Azospirillum sp. TSH100: one gene and its partner. The protein of the gene in region 1 interacts with the protein of each later gene in a pairwise test. Links are inferred from orthologs where the notes say so. Each region holds a gene or a part of one and is shown in the gene's direction. Other genes may lie near its edges. The genes, in order: dnaE and dnaQ.

Region 1 (4,303 bases):
CTGTCCGACGGGGTGAAGCCGGACAGGATGAAACCGGATTCGGCGGCGGCGGTGCGGAAGGTCAGGCGCGGCGCGGCGTTCTGCCCGACCGCGATTCCGCGTTCGGCGACGCAGAAGCTCTTGTCGCCCGGGGGCGTGTGGATGGTGACGGTCCAACCCTTGCCGGAGCTGAAGGGCCTGACCGGCCCATCCGGCAGAGCGGCCGCGGATGGGGCTGCGGCCGGCGGCGGCGGCACGGTCTCGCAGGCGGACAGCGCCAGCGCCAAGCATGCCAGAAGGGCCAAAGGCGTCGCCGCCCGGACGTCACGGCGGCCCCGCAGGGCCGGCCGCAGTCGGACGACGGGTGCAAGGTGCGGCCGATCCATCGCGGCGTCCTCCCCATCCCTGAACGTGATGCGGCGACTTCCATACCACGTTCGCATGCCCCCGCGCGACCGTCGCGGGAACCGTCCCGGCTGTGCTAGAACCAGGGGCCCTGTCGCAGCGAGACCCCCGGTTGCCATGCCCCACGCCGACTTCATCCACCTGCGCGTCCATTCCGCCTATTCGCTGTCGGAAGGTGCGATCAAGGTGAAGGAGCTGGTCAAGCTCTGCCTGAAGCAGCAGATGCCGGCCGTCGCGGTCACCGACACCGGCAACCTGTTCGGCGCGCTGGAATTCGCGCTGGCGGCATCCGATGCCGGCGTGCAGCCGATCATCGGCACCGTGCTGGGCATCACCCGCGTCGGCCCGGCCCAGACGAAGCCGGGCCTGCCCGGCAAGGCGGCGGCCACTCCCGACCAGCTCGTCCTGCTCTGCCAGAACGAGGAGGGCTACCGCAACCTGACCGCGCTGGTGTCCAAGGCCTTCCTGGAATCGGACCCGCTGGCCGGCCCGCAGGTGACGCTCGACGCGCTGGAGGGGCGCTCCGCCGGGCTGATCGCGCTCACCGGCGGCCCCGCCGGCTCCCTCGGCCGGCTCCTGCACGAGGGGCAGAAGGATCTGGCGCTCGACGTTCTGGAGCGGCTGAAACGGCTGTTCCCCGGCCGCCTCTATGTCGAATTGCAGCGGCACGAGGGCGGGCGCGGCCATTTCGCCACGGTGGAGAACGCCGTCGAGCCGGCGCTGATCGACCTCGCCTACGCGCACGACCTGCCGCTGGTCGCCACCAACGACTGCTATTTCGCCACCGAGGACATGTACGAGGCGCACGACGCGCTGCTCTGCATCGCCGAGGGCGCCTATCTCAGCCAGGAGGACCGCCGCCGCCTGACCCCGGACCACCGCTTCAAGTCGGCGGAGGAGATGCGGCTGCTGTTCGCCGACCTGCCGGAGGCGCTGGACAACACCGTCGCCATCGCCCGGCGCTGCTCCTTCCTGCTGAAGCCGATCAAGCCGATCCTGCCGCCGTTCGCCTGCGAAGGCGGCCGGACCGAGGACGACGAGCTGCGCGCCCAGTCGCGCGCCGGCCTGGAAGAGCGGCTGGAGAAGGTCGTCTACACCCCGGAGATGACGCCGGAGCAGCGGGCGGAGACCCGCAAGACCTATTTCGAGCGGCTGGAGTTCGAGCTGGACGTCATCGTCAAGATGAAGTTCCCCGGCTACTTCCTGATCGTGTCGGACTTCATCAAATGGGCGAAGAACCACGATATCCCCGTCGGTCCGGGCCGCGGATCGGGCGCCGGCTCCGTCGTCGCCTGGGCGCTGACCATCACCGACCTCGACCCGCTGCGCTTCGGCCTGCTGTTCGAGCGCTTCCTGAACCCCGAACGCGTGTCGATGCCCGACTTCGACATCGACTTCTGCCAGGATCGCCGCGAAGAGGTCATCCGCTACGTCCAGAACAAGTACGGCTACGACCGCGTCGCCCAGATCATCACCTTCGGTAAGCTCCAGGCGCGCGCCGTGCTGCGCGACGTCGGCCGCGTCCTGCAGATGCCCTACGGGCAGGTCGACAAGATCTGCAAGATGGTGCCGAACAACCCGGCCAATCCGGTGACCTTGCAGCAGGCGCTGGACAGCGAGGAGATGCTGCGGCAGGCGCGCGACGGCGACGAGACCGTGCGTCACCTGATCGACATCGCGCTGAAGCTGGAGGGCCTCTACCGCCACGCCTCGACCCATGCCGCCGGCGTGGTGATCGGCGACCGCCCCTTGCAGGAGCTGGTGCCGCTCTACCGCGACCCGCGCTCCGACATGCCGGTCACCCAGTTCAACATGAAATATGTCGAACAGGCCGGTCTGGTGAAGTTCGACTTCCTGGGATTGAAGACGCTGACCGTGCTGAAGACGGCGGTCGACCTGATCCCCGAGAAGCCGGACCTGACCACCGTCCCGCTCGACGACGAGAAGAGCTACCAGCTGCTCAGCCGCGCCGAGGCGACCGGCGTGTTCCAGCTGGAAAGCTCGGGCATGCGCGACGTGCTGCGCCGGCTGAAGCCGAACCGGCTGGAGGACATCATCGCGCTGGTGTCGCTCTACCGTCCCGGCCCGATGGACAACATCCCGAAATACATCCGGGTGAAGAACGGCGAGGAAAAAGCCGACTACATGCATGACAGCCTGGAAGGCATCCTGAAGGAGACCTTCGGGATCATGATCTACCAGGAACAGGTCATGCAGATCGCCCAGGTGCTGTCCGGCTATTCGCTGGGCGGCGCCGATCTTCTGCGCCGCGCCATGGGCAAGAAGATCAAGGAGGAGATGGACAACCAGCGCAAGATCTTCTGCGACGGCGCCGAGGCGCGCGGCGTCAAGGCCGATCTGGCCAGCATGATCTTCGATCAGGTCATGAAGTTCGCCGGCTACGGCTTCAACAAGAGCCACGCCGCCGCCTATGCCCTGGTCGCCTACCACACCGCCTATCTGAAGGCGAACCACCCGGTGGAGTTCATGGCGGCGTCGATGACGCTCGACCTCGGCAACACCGACAAGCTGAACGTCTTCCGCCAGGAACTCGCCCGCCTGCGCATCAGGCTGCTGACGCCGGACATCAACAGGTCCGACTCCATCTTCGGGGTGGAGCAGCTGGCCGACGGGACCAAGGCGGTGCGCTACGCGCTGGCCGCCGTCAAGGGCGTCGGCCTGCCCGCCATGAAGGCGGTGGTCGAGGAGCGGCGGAAGAACGGCCCGTTCAAGAGCCTGTTCGACTTCGCCCGCCGCCTGGATCTGAAGACCATCAACAAGCGCCAGTTGGAGAATCTCGCCTGCGCCGGCGCCTTCGACGGGCTGAACCCCAACCGCGCCCAGGTCCATGCCGCGCTGGAGACCATCATCCGCTATGCCCAGGCGGAGGCGGCGGAGCGCGACAGCGGCATCGGCAACCTCTTTGGCGGCGGGGGCGGGGGACTGCCCGAACCCGAGATGCCCAAGGTCAAGGACTGGGAACCGCTGGAGAAGCTGAAGCACGAGTTCGGCGCCATCGGCTTCTACCTGTCGGCCCACCCGCTCGACGCCTATTCCGGCCCGCTCGGCCGCATGAAGGTGGTGCGCTCGGCCGAACTCCAGACCGCCATCGCGAAGGGCGGTTCCACCCGCTACAAGATGGCCGGCATCGTGGTGTCGAAGAAGGAGAAGACCGCCAAGTCCGGCAACCGCTTCGCCTTCGTCGAGCTGTCGGACGCCACCGGCGGCTATGAGGTGACGCTGTTCTCCGAGGTGCTGGCCGCCAACCGCGACCTGCTGGAGCCCGGCCGCCCGGTGCTGATGACGGTGGACGCCCAGCTGAACGGCGAAGAGGTCCGCCTGACCTGCCAGGAGATCAGGCCGCTGGAGGAGGCCGTCGCCTCGGTCAGCGCAGGCCTGCGCGTCGTCCTGCGCGACCCCGGCCCGATCGAGCATCTGCGCGCCACGCTCGACCGGCTGTCGCGCGGCAAGAGCCGCATCAACGTGCTGGTGGAGGTCGATCCGCTGAAGGAGATCGAGATCGAGCTGCCCGGCAGCTACACCATCACCGCCCAGAGCCGCTCCGCCCTGAAGGCGGTGCCGGGTGTGGTGGAGGTGGCGGAGCTGTGAGCAAAGCGGCGGTGCCCGCCTTCGGGCGCTTCATCGCCATCGACTGGTCCGGGGCCCGCGGCAAGCGTTACGCCGGCATCGCGGTGGCGGAGTGCGGGACGGGCGATACCCCTCCCCGGCTGGTGGAGGGACCGGGCGGCTGGTGGTCACGGACGGCGGTGTTCGACTGGCTGCGCGCGGAACTGGCGCGCGAACCGGCCCCGGTCGGACCAACATTGGTCGGCATCGACTGCGCCTTCTCCCTGCCTTTCGCGGTGGCGGCGCTCGGATTTGCCGGCCGGGAGGCGACCGTCTTCGACCTGTGGGACGC
Region 2 (3,283 bases), on another replicon or contig:
CCGCACCGTCGATCGGCTGGACGAAACGGCGCGGCGCATGGGGGCGGTCAACACGATCGTGGTGGCGGATGACGGCGCGCTGGTGGGTGGCAACACCGACGGCTTCGGCTTCATCGAGAATCTGCGTGCTGAGCAGCCTGACTGGACGGCGGAGCGTGGCCCGGCGGTGGTGATCGGGGCCGGCGGCGCCGCCCGCGCCGTGGTGGTCGCCCTGCTCGACGCCGGCGCGCCGGAGGTCAGACTGGTCAACCGCACCCGTGCCCGTGCCGAGGAGCTGGCGGCGGATCTGGCTGCGGTCGGTCTGAATGGCGATGGGCTGAGCAGCGGCGTGACGGTGGTCGATTGGGTTTCACGTGAAACCGCCCTGGACGGTGTGTCCCTGCTGGTCAACACCACCACCCAGGGCATGGCCGGACAGCCGGCGCTGGACCTCAGCCTGCGCGCCCTGCCCGTCTCGGCGGTGGTCAACGACATCGTCTATGTGCCGTTGGAAACCCCGCTGCTCGCCGAAGCGAGGACGCGCGGCAATCCGGTGGCCGGCGGCATCGGCATGTTGCTGCATCAGGCCCGTCCGGGCTTCAAGGCCTGGTTCGGGATCGAACCGCAGGTGACGCCGGAATTGACCCGTTACGTCCTGGAAGGTTGAGGCGCGGGCCATGATCGTGCTGGGCCTGACCGGCTCCATCGGCATGGGCAAGAGCACCGCCGCCCGCATGCTGCAGGCGATGGGTGCTCCGGTATGCGATTCCGACGCGGTGGTCCATGGGCTGCTCGCCCGCGGCGGCCGGGCGGTGCCGGCGATCGACGCAGCTTTCCCCGGGGTGGTGGTCGACGGGGTGGTCAGCCGGCCGGCGCTGGGTGCTGCGGTGTTTCGTGACCCGGATGCGCTGAAACGCCTGGAAGCGATCCTGCACCCGATGGTCCAGGCGGCACAGCGCGACTTTCTTGTCCGTGCCGCCCGCTGTGGCGCCAGGATTGCCGTGCTGGACATCCCCTTGCTGTTCGAGACCAATGGCCAGCGGCGGGTCGATGCGACCATCGTCGTCTCGGCTCCCTTCGCCGTCCAGCGCGCCCGTGTGCTGGCCCGGCCGGGCATGACGGCGGAGAAGTTCGCCGGCATCCTCGCCCGCCAGATGCCGGATCCGGAGAAGCGGCGGCGCGCCGACTATGTCGTGCCGACCGGCGCCGGTCGGCTGGTGACGCGGCGGGCGCTTCAGGGCATTGTGCGGGACGTGGTGCGGCGGCCGGGCAGGCATTGGCCGCCGCGCGGCTATCAACCAGGGCAGATCCATCATGCGTGAAATCGTTCTCGACACTGAAACCACTGGCTTCAAGCCGGAGGAGGGTCACCGGCTGGTCGAGATCGGCTGCATCGAGCTGGTCAACCACCTCGCCACCGGCGAACGCTTTCACGTCTATCTCAACCCCGAACGCGACATGCCGCCGGAAGCCTTCGCCGTCCACGGTCTGAGCAGCGAGTTCCTGGCCGACAAGCCGCTGTTCAACGACATTGCCGGGGACTTCGTCGCTTTCATCGGCGACGCACCGTTGGTGATCCACAACGCCGCCTTCGACATGCACTTCCTGAACTGGGAGCTGAAGATCGCCGGCTATCCGGTGATGCCGAAGGACCGCGCCATCGACACGCTGCTGATGGCCCGGCAGAAGTTCCCCGGTTCGCCTGCCACCCTGGATGCGCTGTGCAAACGCTTCGGCGTCGACAACTCCAACCGCACCCTGCACGGCGCGCTGCTCGACGCGCAGCTGTTGGCCGAGGTCTATCTGGAGCTGCTGGGCGGCCGGCAGACCGGCCTGTCCTTTGCCGGCGGCCCGACGGCGAAGAGCGGCCCCACGGGCCCGGTCCGGATCGACCGCCCCTTCCGGGAAGCCCGCGTCTTCGCCGTCAGCGACGAAGAAGCTGCGGCGCATGCGGAGATGCTGAAGAAGATCAAGAACCCGCTTTGGGCGGTGGAGTAAGGGGGACGGATCCGGCACTCCGCCCCCAATCCAAAGTTCTAGGGCACGAGCACCGTCGACCCGGTCGTCGCCCGTGATTCCAGCGCCCGGTGCGCATCGGCGGTGTCCTTCAACGCAAAGCGTTGGTTGACCGTGAAGGTCACGCCGCCATTCTTCACCGCGTCGAACAGATCGGCGGCCGAGGCCATCAGATCTTCCCGCTTGGCGGTGTAGGTTGCCAGCGTCGGCCGGGTCACATAGAGCGACCCCCTCGCCGCCAGCACCCCCAGATCCAGCGGTGCCGGCGCGCCCGAGGCGGCACCGAACAGCACCATCAGTCCGCGCGGTCGCAGACAGTCCAGCCCCTTCAGGAAGGTCGTCTTGCCGACGCCGTCATAGACCACCGGCACGCCCTGCCCGTCCGTCAACTCCTTCACCCGTGCGACGAAGTCCTCGCGGGTGTAGTCGATGGTGTGATGGCAGCCATGGGCCTTGGCCAACTCGGCCTTCTCCTCCGACCCGACGGTGCCGATCACGATGGCGCCGAGATGCCACGCCCAGGAGCACAGCAGCAGCCCAACCCCACCGGCGGCGGCCTGGACCAGGATGGTGTCGCCGGGCTGCACGACATAGGTGCTGCGCAGCAGATACTGTGCGGTCAATCCTTGGAGCAGCGTGGCCGCCGTCGCCTGCTCGTCGAGCCAGCTCGGCAGCGGCACCAGCCGGTCGGCGGCGATCAGCCGGCTCTCGGCATAGGCGCCGATCGACATGGCATAGCCGACGCGGTCACCGGCCTTCAGCGTGGTGACGTCCGGGCCCAGCGCCTCGACCACGCCGGTGCCGGCCATGCCGATCACCGCCGGCAGATCCGGCAGCTTGTAGGCGCCGGAGCGGTGATAGGTGTCGATGTAGTTCAGCCCGACCGCGGTCTGGCGGATGCGCACCTGTCCCGGACCGGGCTCTCCCACCTCGATCTCGTCCCAGCGCAGAACCTCCGGCCCGCCGTGCTCATGGATGCGGATCGCGTGAACCATGGTGGTTGGTTTCCCTTGTCGTTGATCGTTGACTGTCGCTCGGGCCTCAGAGCAGCGCGAACTGCTCGGCTGCTGCACCGTTGCCCTGGCTTATGCCGGCATGCCGGCGCTCCAGCGCCAGCAGCCACGCCTTGGTGTCGAGCCCGCCATGGCCGGAATAGCCTCCGGGCGCTCCGCCGCTCGCCAGCACCCGGTGACAGGGAATGATGATCGGGATCGGGTTGGCGCCGCAGGCGCCGCCGACCGCGCGCGGCCCGCTGCCCAGCATCTTCGCGATCCCGCCATAGGTGGCG

The links.
Region 2: the proteins of dnaE (region 1) and dnaQ interact in binary tests that used the Escherichia coli proteins (3 or more experiments, as listed by UniProt). The link is inferred for Azospirillum sp. TSH100 from one-to-one orthologs.

Annotation. Positions count from the first base shown.
Region 1 is NZ_CP039638.1:506,058-510,360, forward strand. What follows is about bases 197-4,193. They hold dnaE (DNA polymerase III subunit alpha), read left to right. Parts: upstream 197-501; coding sequence 502-3,993; downstream 3,994-4,193. Other genes in these bases: E6C72_RS27720 (hypothetical protein), read right to left, coding at 197-365; E6C72_RS27730 (hypothetical protein), read left to right, coding at 3,990-4,193. In the rest of the region: more of E6C72_RS27720, read right to left, coding at 1-196; more of E6C72_RS27730, read left to right, coding at 4,194-4,303. UniProt on the Escherichia coli protein: DNA polymerase III is a complex, multichain enzyme responsible for most of the replicative synthesis in bacteria. This DNA polymerase also exhibits 3' to 5' exonuclease activity. The alpha chain is the DNA polymerase catalytic subunit.
Region 2 is NZ_CP039634.1:921,690-924,972, forward strand. Bases 159-3,135 are described here. They hold dnaQ (DNA polymerase III subunit epsilon), read left to right. Parts: upstream 159-1,293; coding sequence 1,294-1,977; downstream 1,978-3,135. Other genes in these bases: E6C72_RS04440 (shikimate dehydrogenase), read left to right, coding at 159-646; coaE (dephospho-CoA kinase), read left to right, coding at 657-1,301; E6C72_RS04455 (quinone oxidoreductase), read right to left, coding at 2,016-2,990; E6C72_RS04460 (methylated-DNA--[protein]-cysteine S-methyltransferase), read right to left, coding at 3,037-3,135. In the rest of the region: more of E6C72_RS04440, read left to right, coding at 1-158; more of E6C72_RS04460, read right to left, coding at 3,136-3,283. UniProt on the Escherichia coli protein: DNA polymerase III is a complex, multichain enzyme responsible for most of the replicative synthesis in bacteria. The epsilon subunit contain the editing function and is a proofreading 3'-5' exonuclease.